4 regions of the Paenibacillus sp. J22P15 genome follow, and region 4 is predicted to be linked to each of the others. Evidence: riboswitches for the same ligand, from Rfam matches in the RefSeq annotation. Region 4 holds a riboswitch; each other region holds the start of a gene.

Region 1 (2,199 bases), on a different contig from region 4:
TTGTTTTGATGGTATAGAAGCTATATTCGAATTCTATCTATATTGAAGCAAGACATAAAAAAACGAGCTATACGATTTAACGCAAGCTCGTTGTTCCTTAGTAATACTTTGTTGCTTTATAGTTTGCTGCATCCTTGATAAGCTCATACTTTTTGTTACCCTTCTTGAAGCCCGCATCGACCGTTGGATCAATCGTAACCCATTTGTCATCCAAGTAAACTTCATTCCATGCATGATAAACATCGACGTAAGACGACTGCCCCATCACTAGCTTAGTGGGAATATCAACGCTGCGGAGCATTGCTGCAAACAATGAAGCGTATCCGTAGCAAATATCTTTTTTGGTTTTAAATGTACGATCGATATTCGGGAGGTAATCTACGGGCAGATTAGCAGCCAATTGGTTATCATAATCAACATTTGTAATGATGTAGTTATAGATTGCTTTTACTTTCTCGCTATCGGTCTTTTTATTTTTTGTTAATTCCTTTGCTTTGACGATTGCACTGCTTGTAGTCGACCATTCAATGTTTTGAATTGAATTTAAATATAGAACTTTATTATCCTTCAACTTGAGTGTAACGAGTTGTTTCTTCACCAGCTTGTATTTGTTGCCCGATGTATTCTCTAACAATGAAATCGTATATTGACCATTACCAAGTTGTAACGGGAACTGCTCCCTAGCTTTCCCGGCAGTTAAGTTGTAGGTGTATTTGGATGAGCCTTTAACAATCATAAGCTTTGTTTTCACTTTAGCCTTCACTGCGTATTGTACGGAGACAACACCGTTATCCAGATTATCTGTATTCAGCCATTCAGAAGCTTTCTCATTACTCGCTTGAACGACAGTTACATTAATGGATGCGAAAAGAACAAAAGCTGTGATTAGTAATATAAACTTGCGCATAAACAAACTCCCTTCGGTAGCTGGCTGCCATCTTACGGAAGGCCCTATAGCTTTGCGTCCCTACCTTTCGATAGGTTTGCCGTTATCGTGTGAAGCGCTACAAGATGTTATCTCCTCTATAAAACAAAAAAAAAGCCTGTCCATTCGGTAGCTGGCTGCCATCTTACGGAAGGCCCTTTAGCTTTGCGTCCCTACCTTTCGATAGGTTTGCCGTTGTCGTGCTTAGCTTTATTAGTTCTATTTTATCATATGAATCTATCGAATCAATAGAAAAGCTGTGAGTAAAAATCGTATTTTGGCAGTTTTTGAAGATTGCTGCTGCAAAGGCTCATCGCAAAAAAAAAAGAACCGCTAGCGGCTACATGCCGTGCGGTTCTTTAGATTTACTCTTATTCAGCTGAACGTTGGTCTCTCATATGAGGGAACAACAGCACATCACGGATAGAAGGAGCATCAGTTAGCAGCATGATCAAACGGTCAATGCCGATTCCTAGTCCGCCAGTCGGCGGCATGCCGTATTCAAGAGCACGAATAAAGTCCTCATCCATACCATGCGCTTCATCGTTGCCCTGCTCTCGCTCAAGAAGCTGTGACTCGAATCGTTCACGCTGATCAATCGGGTCGTTAAGCTCCGTAAATGCATTTGCATGCTCACGAGCTACGATAAATAGCTCAAAACGATCTGTGAAGCGCGGATCTGCATCGCTTTTCTTAGCAAGCGGCGAGATCGCAACAGGATGGCCGGTAACGAAAGTCGGTTGAATAAGCGTATGCTCTCCGAACTGTTCAAAGAATGCGTTAAGAATATGACCAAACGTCATATGAGGATCAACAGCAACTTTATGCTCTTTCGCCAAACGATGAGCTTCTTCGTCACTCATCTCCACACCGAAATCAACACCTGTCGTTTCTTTAACAAGATCGACCATAGAAACCCGACGCCACTGCGGAGTCAAATCAATTTCTTGACCTTGATAAGTAATCTTCGTTGTGCCGAGAACCTCTTGCGCGATATGCGCAATAACATTTTCAGTCAATTCCATAATATCCTTGTAGTCAGCATATGCCTCATACAGTTCAATCATCGTAAATTCCGGATTGTGACGAGTAGAAATACCCTCATTCCGGTATACGCGGCCAATCTCATATACTTTCTCTAGTCCGCCTACAATTAATCGCTTCAAATGAAGCTCGATTGCGATACGCATATAGAGCTGCATGTCGAGAGCATTATGATGCGTCTCGAACGGACGAGCTGCCGCACCGCCTGCAATCGAATGTAAGGTCGGCGT
Region 2 (2,199 bases), on a different contig from region 4:
TGGGGCGATTGGTGAGGACAATACCTCGAAAGTTAGTAGCTTGAGCAGCATGTTTTTCCTTGGCAATGTCGATGCCAATGACAAGCGTAGAAGTGGAAACACGTTCTACACGTTGATTTTGAGCTTTAGTTAGTCTAGACTTCATAATAACGCCTCCTAAGGTGAGTTCTGAGGGCTGCAACCCAGTACATACTCATCCTAGCGAGGCGTTCGTTTTTCTGCAAATTGAATCTACTAACACCTACAGGAATGTTAACGGGACATGTTAGTTGAATAATATACATGGATGAGCGGACACTGCGGTGGCCTGCTCATTTTATTGACGATTGCACTGGTGCAGGTAAGGATTTTAAAGACCTGACGAAGTTCGGGAAAGACGATGTCTACCCAGCGATGAAATGGGTGACAGAGGACGAAATGCTGGAAACCCCTGATTGGCTAAAATCCGATATGGAGAAAGAGTCGGAGCTTGAGGATGCGTCCATGGAGTACCACTTCTTCGAGCAACAATCGCTTAATCCGGGCCTTACTTGGGAGGAGTGGGAGGGGATTTGGGAAGAAAGCTACTTGGACTACCCTCCTGTTCGAATGATCGAACACAAAGGATATGTGGACGTGAGAGCGGCTTGATAACCGAATCATAGTACGAGAGTGCTATTTCGTAGCACTCTTTTTGCTGCTCATGAAAAAATTACTATTAGAGTCTGTTCAAAAAGCTCATCGATAGCTGAATAAATAAGGGTGAGTTTGTGCAGATCGAGCACTAGTATGAACTAACATCCCGAAAAAAAAGCGGTGGGGGATGCTTCTTTTCAAAAAAACTACTTTTGACCTAGGTATATAGATCCATAAAAACTTGTAGTTATGGTATTTATGGACTATAATGGATAAAAGTTTCGCAGAAGATCCTCCTCTAGTTTTTACAATGATAATAACATATAAGGGCAAACCCATTGAAAAATGGGGACGCAAAGCTATAGGGGCTAAAATGTACACGTGTGCACGATGCCAGCCAGTTGCTGATACATACGAGTTTTGGTGAATCAAGCAACTCTCCATTAGAGGAGGGGATGCTTTTTTTTCTTTTATAAATAAGAATCTGGAGAGGTAATCATGGCTTTCTTTCAATTGTTTCGCCCAACAAAAAAAGGGCTGTCGAAAAATTCCGCCTTTATCGAGCAGCAAAATGATTTTTCCAATCAAAGTGTGCACCTCAAGCAGATGATGCCTGACATATTGGGTAATTGGGATGTGGATCTGAGTACGAACGAGATCTATTTGTCCGATAACATATACCGGGTGCTAGGGATTTCCGATCGTGAATTTCGCAATGCTTCCGATCTATTTTGGACTTTGATCCACCCGGATGACAAAGCGGCGGTGAAAGAAAAATTCAGTGAAGCATTGCATAAGAGAATACAGTTCAACATCGTGCATCGCTTTATGCTTTCGGACAAATCTGTGCGGAAGGTTCATTCCCAGGGGGATTGGATATGCGACAATAACGGGAATCCCGTCCGTTTTATTGGTACACTTCTTGATATGAACGCTGGAGATCGGAATACAGCATATATCATCGATTTGGAAGAGCGACTTGTCGACAACAAAGAACAATTGCACACACTCATTAACGCCATTCCGGATTTCATTCTGTTTAAAGACGGTGAGGGCCGATGGCTAAAGGCCAACACGTTCGCATTATCCTCCTATCAGCTTGGCGACGTTGCCTATGAAGGGAAAACTGATTTCGAGATGTCGAAGTATTCTGATTTATGTCGAGAATTTTTGTCAACATGCACAACTTCCGATCAACGGGTATGGGAATCCGGTGAGTTAACCCGTTATGAAGATAAGATTGCCACGTCTGATGGCCGGACAAGTTTTTATGATGTCATCAAGGTTCCAATTTTCAATCCAGATGGCAGCCGAAAAGGCCTTGTGACCGTAAGACGCGATATTACGGAGAGAAAACAAGCAGAACAAAAAAATCAATATTTGGCCTTTCATGATCAACTGACCGAGTTGCCAAATCGCAGCTCGTTTAAAAACACCTTAGATCAAGCATTAACTGAAGCGAAGAGGAACCAGCAGAAGCTGGCTGTCATGTATTTGGACATGGACCGATTTAAATACATTAATGATTCGTTAGGTCATTCGATTGGCGACCGCTTGCTGAAACAGATCTCGGACCGACTGTCG
Region 3 (2,199 bases), on a different contig from region 4:
CACAACATCGCAGAAGTTGTCCAAACGAGATTGTAGCTCTTGCTGAATGCAGTGTCGCAGCTCCTGTAAAGTTACTCCGTTCAGGCTTGCAGCCTCAACGATTTTCTCCTCAAAATGCTCATTATGGTTCCCAGCATGACGAATTAATGACTGGGCAAGCCATTTTGCCTTTACAGAAGTGTCGGTTATGTCCATTATGCGCTCTCCTCTAGTTGTTATTGCGATGGTTTATTATTGAGATAGTGTGTTCTCTCTTGCGACGACATATCCAATTGTTCCATTTCCGAGATCCGTAATTGAAATCACATTGCCCGCCTTAAAGGGATTTTCATCCGACTCTACCAAGCGTAGTTGATCTTGAAGGGCAGCGTTGAGTGCCTGTGCCTTTTTAAGACGATCACCTATTCCATCAAGCTCCTTGTAAAGATTCCGGTTTTCACGCTTTACATTTTGAACCTCTTGCTTAGTTCGATTCACCATTGTTTGCCAGCGTTCCAAGTTAAGTGTGATTTTAGATGACATGTCAACCAATTCTTTGAATTGTTCACCCTCATCGGGCAGTCCGAAATATATAATTTCATTCGGCAATGATTTGTCTCGAGAAGCTTTCACTTGTATAATGCCTTCGCCTTGCAACTTTCTAACAGCTCGATGAACAGTCGCCTCGCTAAACGACTTTTCCTCTGTAGGGCCACTAGAAGTATTCCGATTTCTCGCAGGAATACGGTCACTAAATCGACTTAGAATATTTTTAGCCATCGAATCCATTGGTTCTTTAACAGATCCATGAATTGCGGCTTCTTCTTTAATGTATTCATGTACAAGTAATTCATTTTTACTTAGTAGGCTTTCAATCAGGCTCTCCGACATAATAAATTTCCCCTCCTTGAAAATTGGCAACCCAGCAATTGGCACATTGCAAGGTATTGCATATTAGCAATATCACCTATTTGCAATACATTATATCATGACAATATAAATAATGCATTACAATTATATGTATTGGAGGGAATTAGCTCAGGTTCGGAAATTCGGCCGCCATGGATTAATATCTTTAGGCCCGTAATTTTGCGTCCTTACCTTTAGATAAGTTTGCCGTGTCGTTTAAGATAAGAGTCCAATTTCATAGAATAAACTATGATTATATAAGGCATTATTTGCTGTGTCAATATGCAGGTTTTTTTCTACAATTAACCGAATTTGATAGAGTTGATTTTCGGTTTAGATACCCATCTATTTGTTTGTCAATATTTAGGTCAAACATTTTCCGGAACGTCGCGATCTCTTTTAACGCAGAGGCGGAATAAATGCGATAGTTGTTGCTAGGATTTCGTTTAGCTTTTGGTATTAAATTATTTTCTTCCCAATAAATAATCGTATCGCGATGAACACCTAAAATGAGCGAAGCCTGTGTGACATTAAAAGTTTTCTCATCCATCTTTTTAATCCTCCTAGCCTACACATGCTGCATGTTATGACGGTTTTGAGCAATATAGGCGAATTGATCATGAAGCATGGCCATTTTGGATGGATCATGCCTGGCGGCTATTAAATTATATGTTTCTAGGCCGTATACGCCAGGATAAATCGTATGCCATTTATTGATGGCCGGCTTAGGATCAAAAGCTGATGCGACTGAAGAGCCTAGAAGAACGACCACGGAAGGTCGAACGGTCATAACCTCAGCATTCAGATGATTGCTGCAAGCAGCAGCATCCTTACCGTCTCGACACTTAATCATGGATGTCACATAGACTTCTTGCGGCAGTATACCGAAACGTCGTAGGAGTCCTGCCAGAACTGATCCACTCTCGGTTTCGAATAAAACGTCATCGGGAGTTTCCCCGATGACCATGATTCGAGCTGTTCGATTGTGGAGTGATAGCGGCTTCGCATAAGAGCTAAGCGGGCAAGATTGACAATAACGAATGCTTTGCAGCAATTCGTCGTGCGACATTTCAAGTAAACAGCCGTCCGGCATGCCCACCAACTGATTAACGAAGATCTTTGGGTCCTCGTAAGCTGTGCTCATGCAAAACGCCTCCTATTCATTAAATTAATGCCATCATGGCAGGGTCTTCTTCGCGAGCCAATTCTTCATCCGTAGGAGCTGGTCCATCATCTGGCTGCTCTTCGACAAACTGTGCATCGCGTGGAATATTGCCAAGCACCACATTATTTGTGTAATCATACAAGGCA
Region 4 (2,199 bases):
TTACCTTTCCAACCATTGTTGGCAGCAAGAATGGTAACACAGAAATCATTTTACCGGCTTCAAATGCCGCTATCCTTATCAACCGAGCCAAGCTATACATACGTGATAATTTAGGAGCTAGCTTGAGTCTTTCCGAGGTTGCACGTTACATTAACGTATCCGAACGCCATCTTTCCAGACTGTTCGCCCAGAGCGTTCATGAATCCTTCTCCATTCTCGTAAGACACGAACGAGTCCGTGTAGCGGAGAAATTACTCGTCCAAACATCAACGCCAATTAAAATAATCGCTGAGCGCTGCGGCTTCTCATCCGTTCATTATTTCTCTCGAACCTTTGCCGAAGCGAAGGGTATTCCTCCTGCTGCCTTTCGAGAAGAAAGCCGTAGAAATACGATCCATGACTAGCTACAGCCTCATATTTATAGATCATGAATCGTAATCTCACTTCTAACCATAAACCGGGCGTTAACGCCGGCTTGACCAATACCTTTTGAGATGTAGAATGTGCCGTTCTGGTTGTGATGAAGGCCTTTGTAGATTCCTTTCACGGAAAGCGGACCCTTTGGCTTAAATGCAAAAAAGAACGGTACGTTCAGCTGCTTTCCATGCAGATGACCGGCCATCAAATAATCATAGGTACGATCAATCTTAAGCAGCACATTGGGATCATGTGTCATAATAACAATCGGCTTACTGCTTGCAATACCTCTAAAAGAAGGCTTGATGCGGCTATGATGAGAGCTGGCATCATCAATTCCAATGAGTTGAAAATCATCAAGCAGCACATTTTCATTGCGAAGAACTTTAATGCCATACAATTGAAACAGATCGAGCAGCTTCTTTAATCGAGGGAGCTCATAGTCATGGTTGCCAAGCACCGCGTATACGGGTATACCGCTATCTGAAATAGCCTTTAAGTAATAGCCTACCCGCGGAAGATAGTGTTCTTTATAGGTATAGTCGCCAGTAAGAAAAATGTAGTCAGGCTTCGCAGACGCGATTTCTTGCGAAATTCGCTTCGCGCTAATGCGCAGCCTGTCTACGTGCAAATCACTAATTTGCAATATGCGTTTGTTAATGCCGATTGGGTGGGTTATCTTTTCGATTTTTAGCCACTGAGTTGGGAAGATAAAGAGCAGGTAAAAGAAAAATATGGATACTGCCACTGTTAGTATAATAACCAAATTTGTCCTCCTATCCGAATGTAAATAATTGTAATGATTCGACAAAATATGTTAAAGATTTTTATTATCCAGAGACGAGAAATGACAATATATGCAATTGGCTTGAACTATAATAATCTTATTAAGAAATCGAGAAGTACACGGGAGACGTTGAAATGCGTTTAGTATCTGGGCACCTTAAACGCATGGAGTCAGTGGTGCAACCGTCCCAATATGAATGGGGGACTTGAGGAATGGTACTGATTGAGTCAAAAGAATTAGATGACTTGGATATGGAATGGGTTACATTAATTATGGACGCTCGAAAATCAGGACTTACTAAAGAAGACATACGTAAAGCTCTTCTTATTCTGAAGGAAAGCGATATAGATAAGAACAAGGAAACGGCTGTATAAATATAATTTCTCTAGCTTTGCTTACTTTTCCATTTGTTGAATTCTAAAAATTCTTTGAACTGATCCTTACTTACACCAGAATTCATAGCCTCTCTTACTAAATCAGCCCATTCATTGTCAAGATGATCGGGCTTTTGGTCCGTCTCATCGTTATTCAATAACTCTTCTATTGTAATGCTTAATACTGCGCTTACTTTTTCTAGAAACTGAATCGAAGGATTTTGCTGGAGCCCTCGTTCTATGGAGCTTAGATAAGATTTTGCAATGCCTGCCCTCTGGGAAAGTTCAGTCAGTGAAAGACCTTTTCTCTTGCGAAGCATCTGAATGCGTTGTCCAATCATAACAAACTCCTCCATTATTTCACCGTTGTAGAATACTCTCTATTATAACGAATATTACTCGATTGCGATACTCCTCCTCAAGTTCGATTTCCTTCCACAGCAGTATCCGTTTTCTCCACCTTACTATCCATTCTAGCCAATGCTTCACCATTTCAACTACGCATACGCTAGTTATACGAAAAAAGCAAGGGCTATGCGCCTTGCTTCTCTCTTTGGACCGACGCTATGAATGCATTCGTTAAACAATCTATCACCCTTGACTGCTCTTCTTCGGTCATGC

What was found. Region 4 has a riboswitch for cyclic di-GMP ahead of AC0YN6_RS09820 (anti-repressor SinI family protein). Riboswitches for the same ligand answer to the same signal wherever they lie in the genome.
Region 1: another riboswitch for cyclic di-GMP. It lies ahead of AC0YN6_RS26425 (transglutaminase-like domain-containing protein); the one in region 4 lies ahead of AC0YN6_RS09820 (anti-repressor SinI family protein).
Region 2: another riboswitch for cyclic di-GMP. It lies ahead of AC0YN6_RS29850 (EAL domain-containing protein); the one in region 4 lies ahead of AC0YN6_RS09820 (anti-repressor SinI family protein).
Region 3: another riboswitch for cyclic di-GMP. It lies ahead of AC0YN6_RS17870 (hypothetical protein); the one in region 4 lies ahead of AC0YN6_RS09820 (anti-repressor SinI family protein).

The regions. Positions count from the first base shown of each region.
Region 1 covers NZ_JBWDNT010000023.1:303-2,501, forward strand. The annotation lists gene AC0YN6_RS26425 (transglutaminase-like domain-containing protein) at 98-907, opposite strand; cyclic di-GMP riboswitch class I at 920-998, opposite strand; cyclic di-GMP riboswitch class I at 1,051-1,129, opposite strand; gene lysS (lysine--tRNA ligase) at 1,297-2,199, opposite strand, start outside.
Region 2 covers NZ_JBWDNT010000034.1:24,509-26,707, forward strand. The annotation lists gene AC0YN6_RS29840 (IS110 family RNA-guided transposase) at 1-145, opposite strand, end outside; gene AC0YN6_RS29845 (hypothetical protein) at 283-630, shown strand; cyclic di-GMP riboswitch class I at 934-1,024, shown strand; gene AC0YN6_RS29850 (EAL domain-containing protein) at 1,114-2,199, shown strand, end outside.
Region 3 covers NZ_JBWDNT010000008.1:85,113-87,311, reverse strand. The annotation lists gene AC0YN6_RS17875 (hypothetical protein) at 1-195, opposite strand, end outside; gene AC0YN6_RS17870 (hypothetical protein) at 232-870, opposite strand; cyclic di-GMP riboswitch class I at 1,023-1,107, opposite strand; gene AC0YN6_RS17865 (helix-turn-helix domain-containing protein) at 1,166-1,438, opposite strand; gene AC0YN6_RS17860 (uracil-DNA glycosylase family protein) at 1,457-2,032, opposite strand; gene AC0YN6_RS17855 (recombinase RecA family protein) at 2,052-2,199, opposite strand, start outside.
Region 4 covers NZ_JBWDNT010000003.1:317,474-319,672, reverse strand. The annotation lists gene AC0YN6_RS09830 (AraC family transcriptional regulator) at 1-404, shown strand, start outside; gene AC0YN6_RS09825 (metallophosphoesterase) at 419-1,183, opposite strand; cyclic di-GMP riboswitch class II at 1,319-1,401, shown strand; gene AC0YN6_RS09820 (anti-repressor SinI family protein) at 1,417-1,578, shown strand; gene AC0YN6_RS09815 (helix-turn-helix domain-containing protein) at 1,590-1,919, opposite strand; gene AC0YN6_RS09810 (DegT/DnrJ/EryC1/StrS family aminotransferase) at 2,111-2,199, opposite strand, start outside.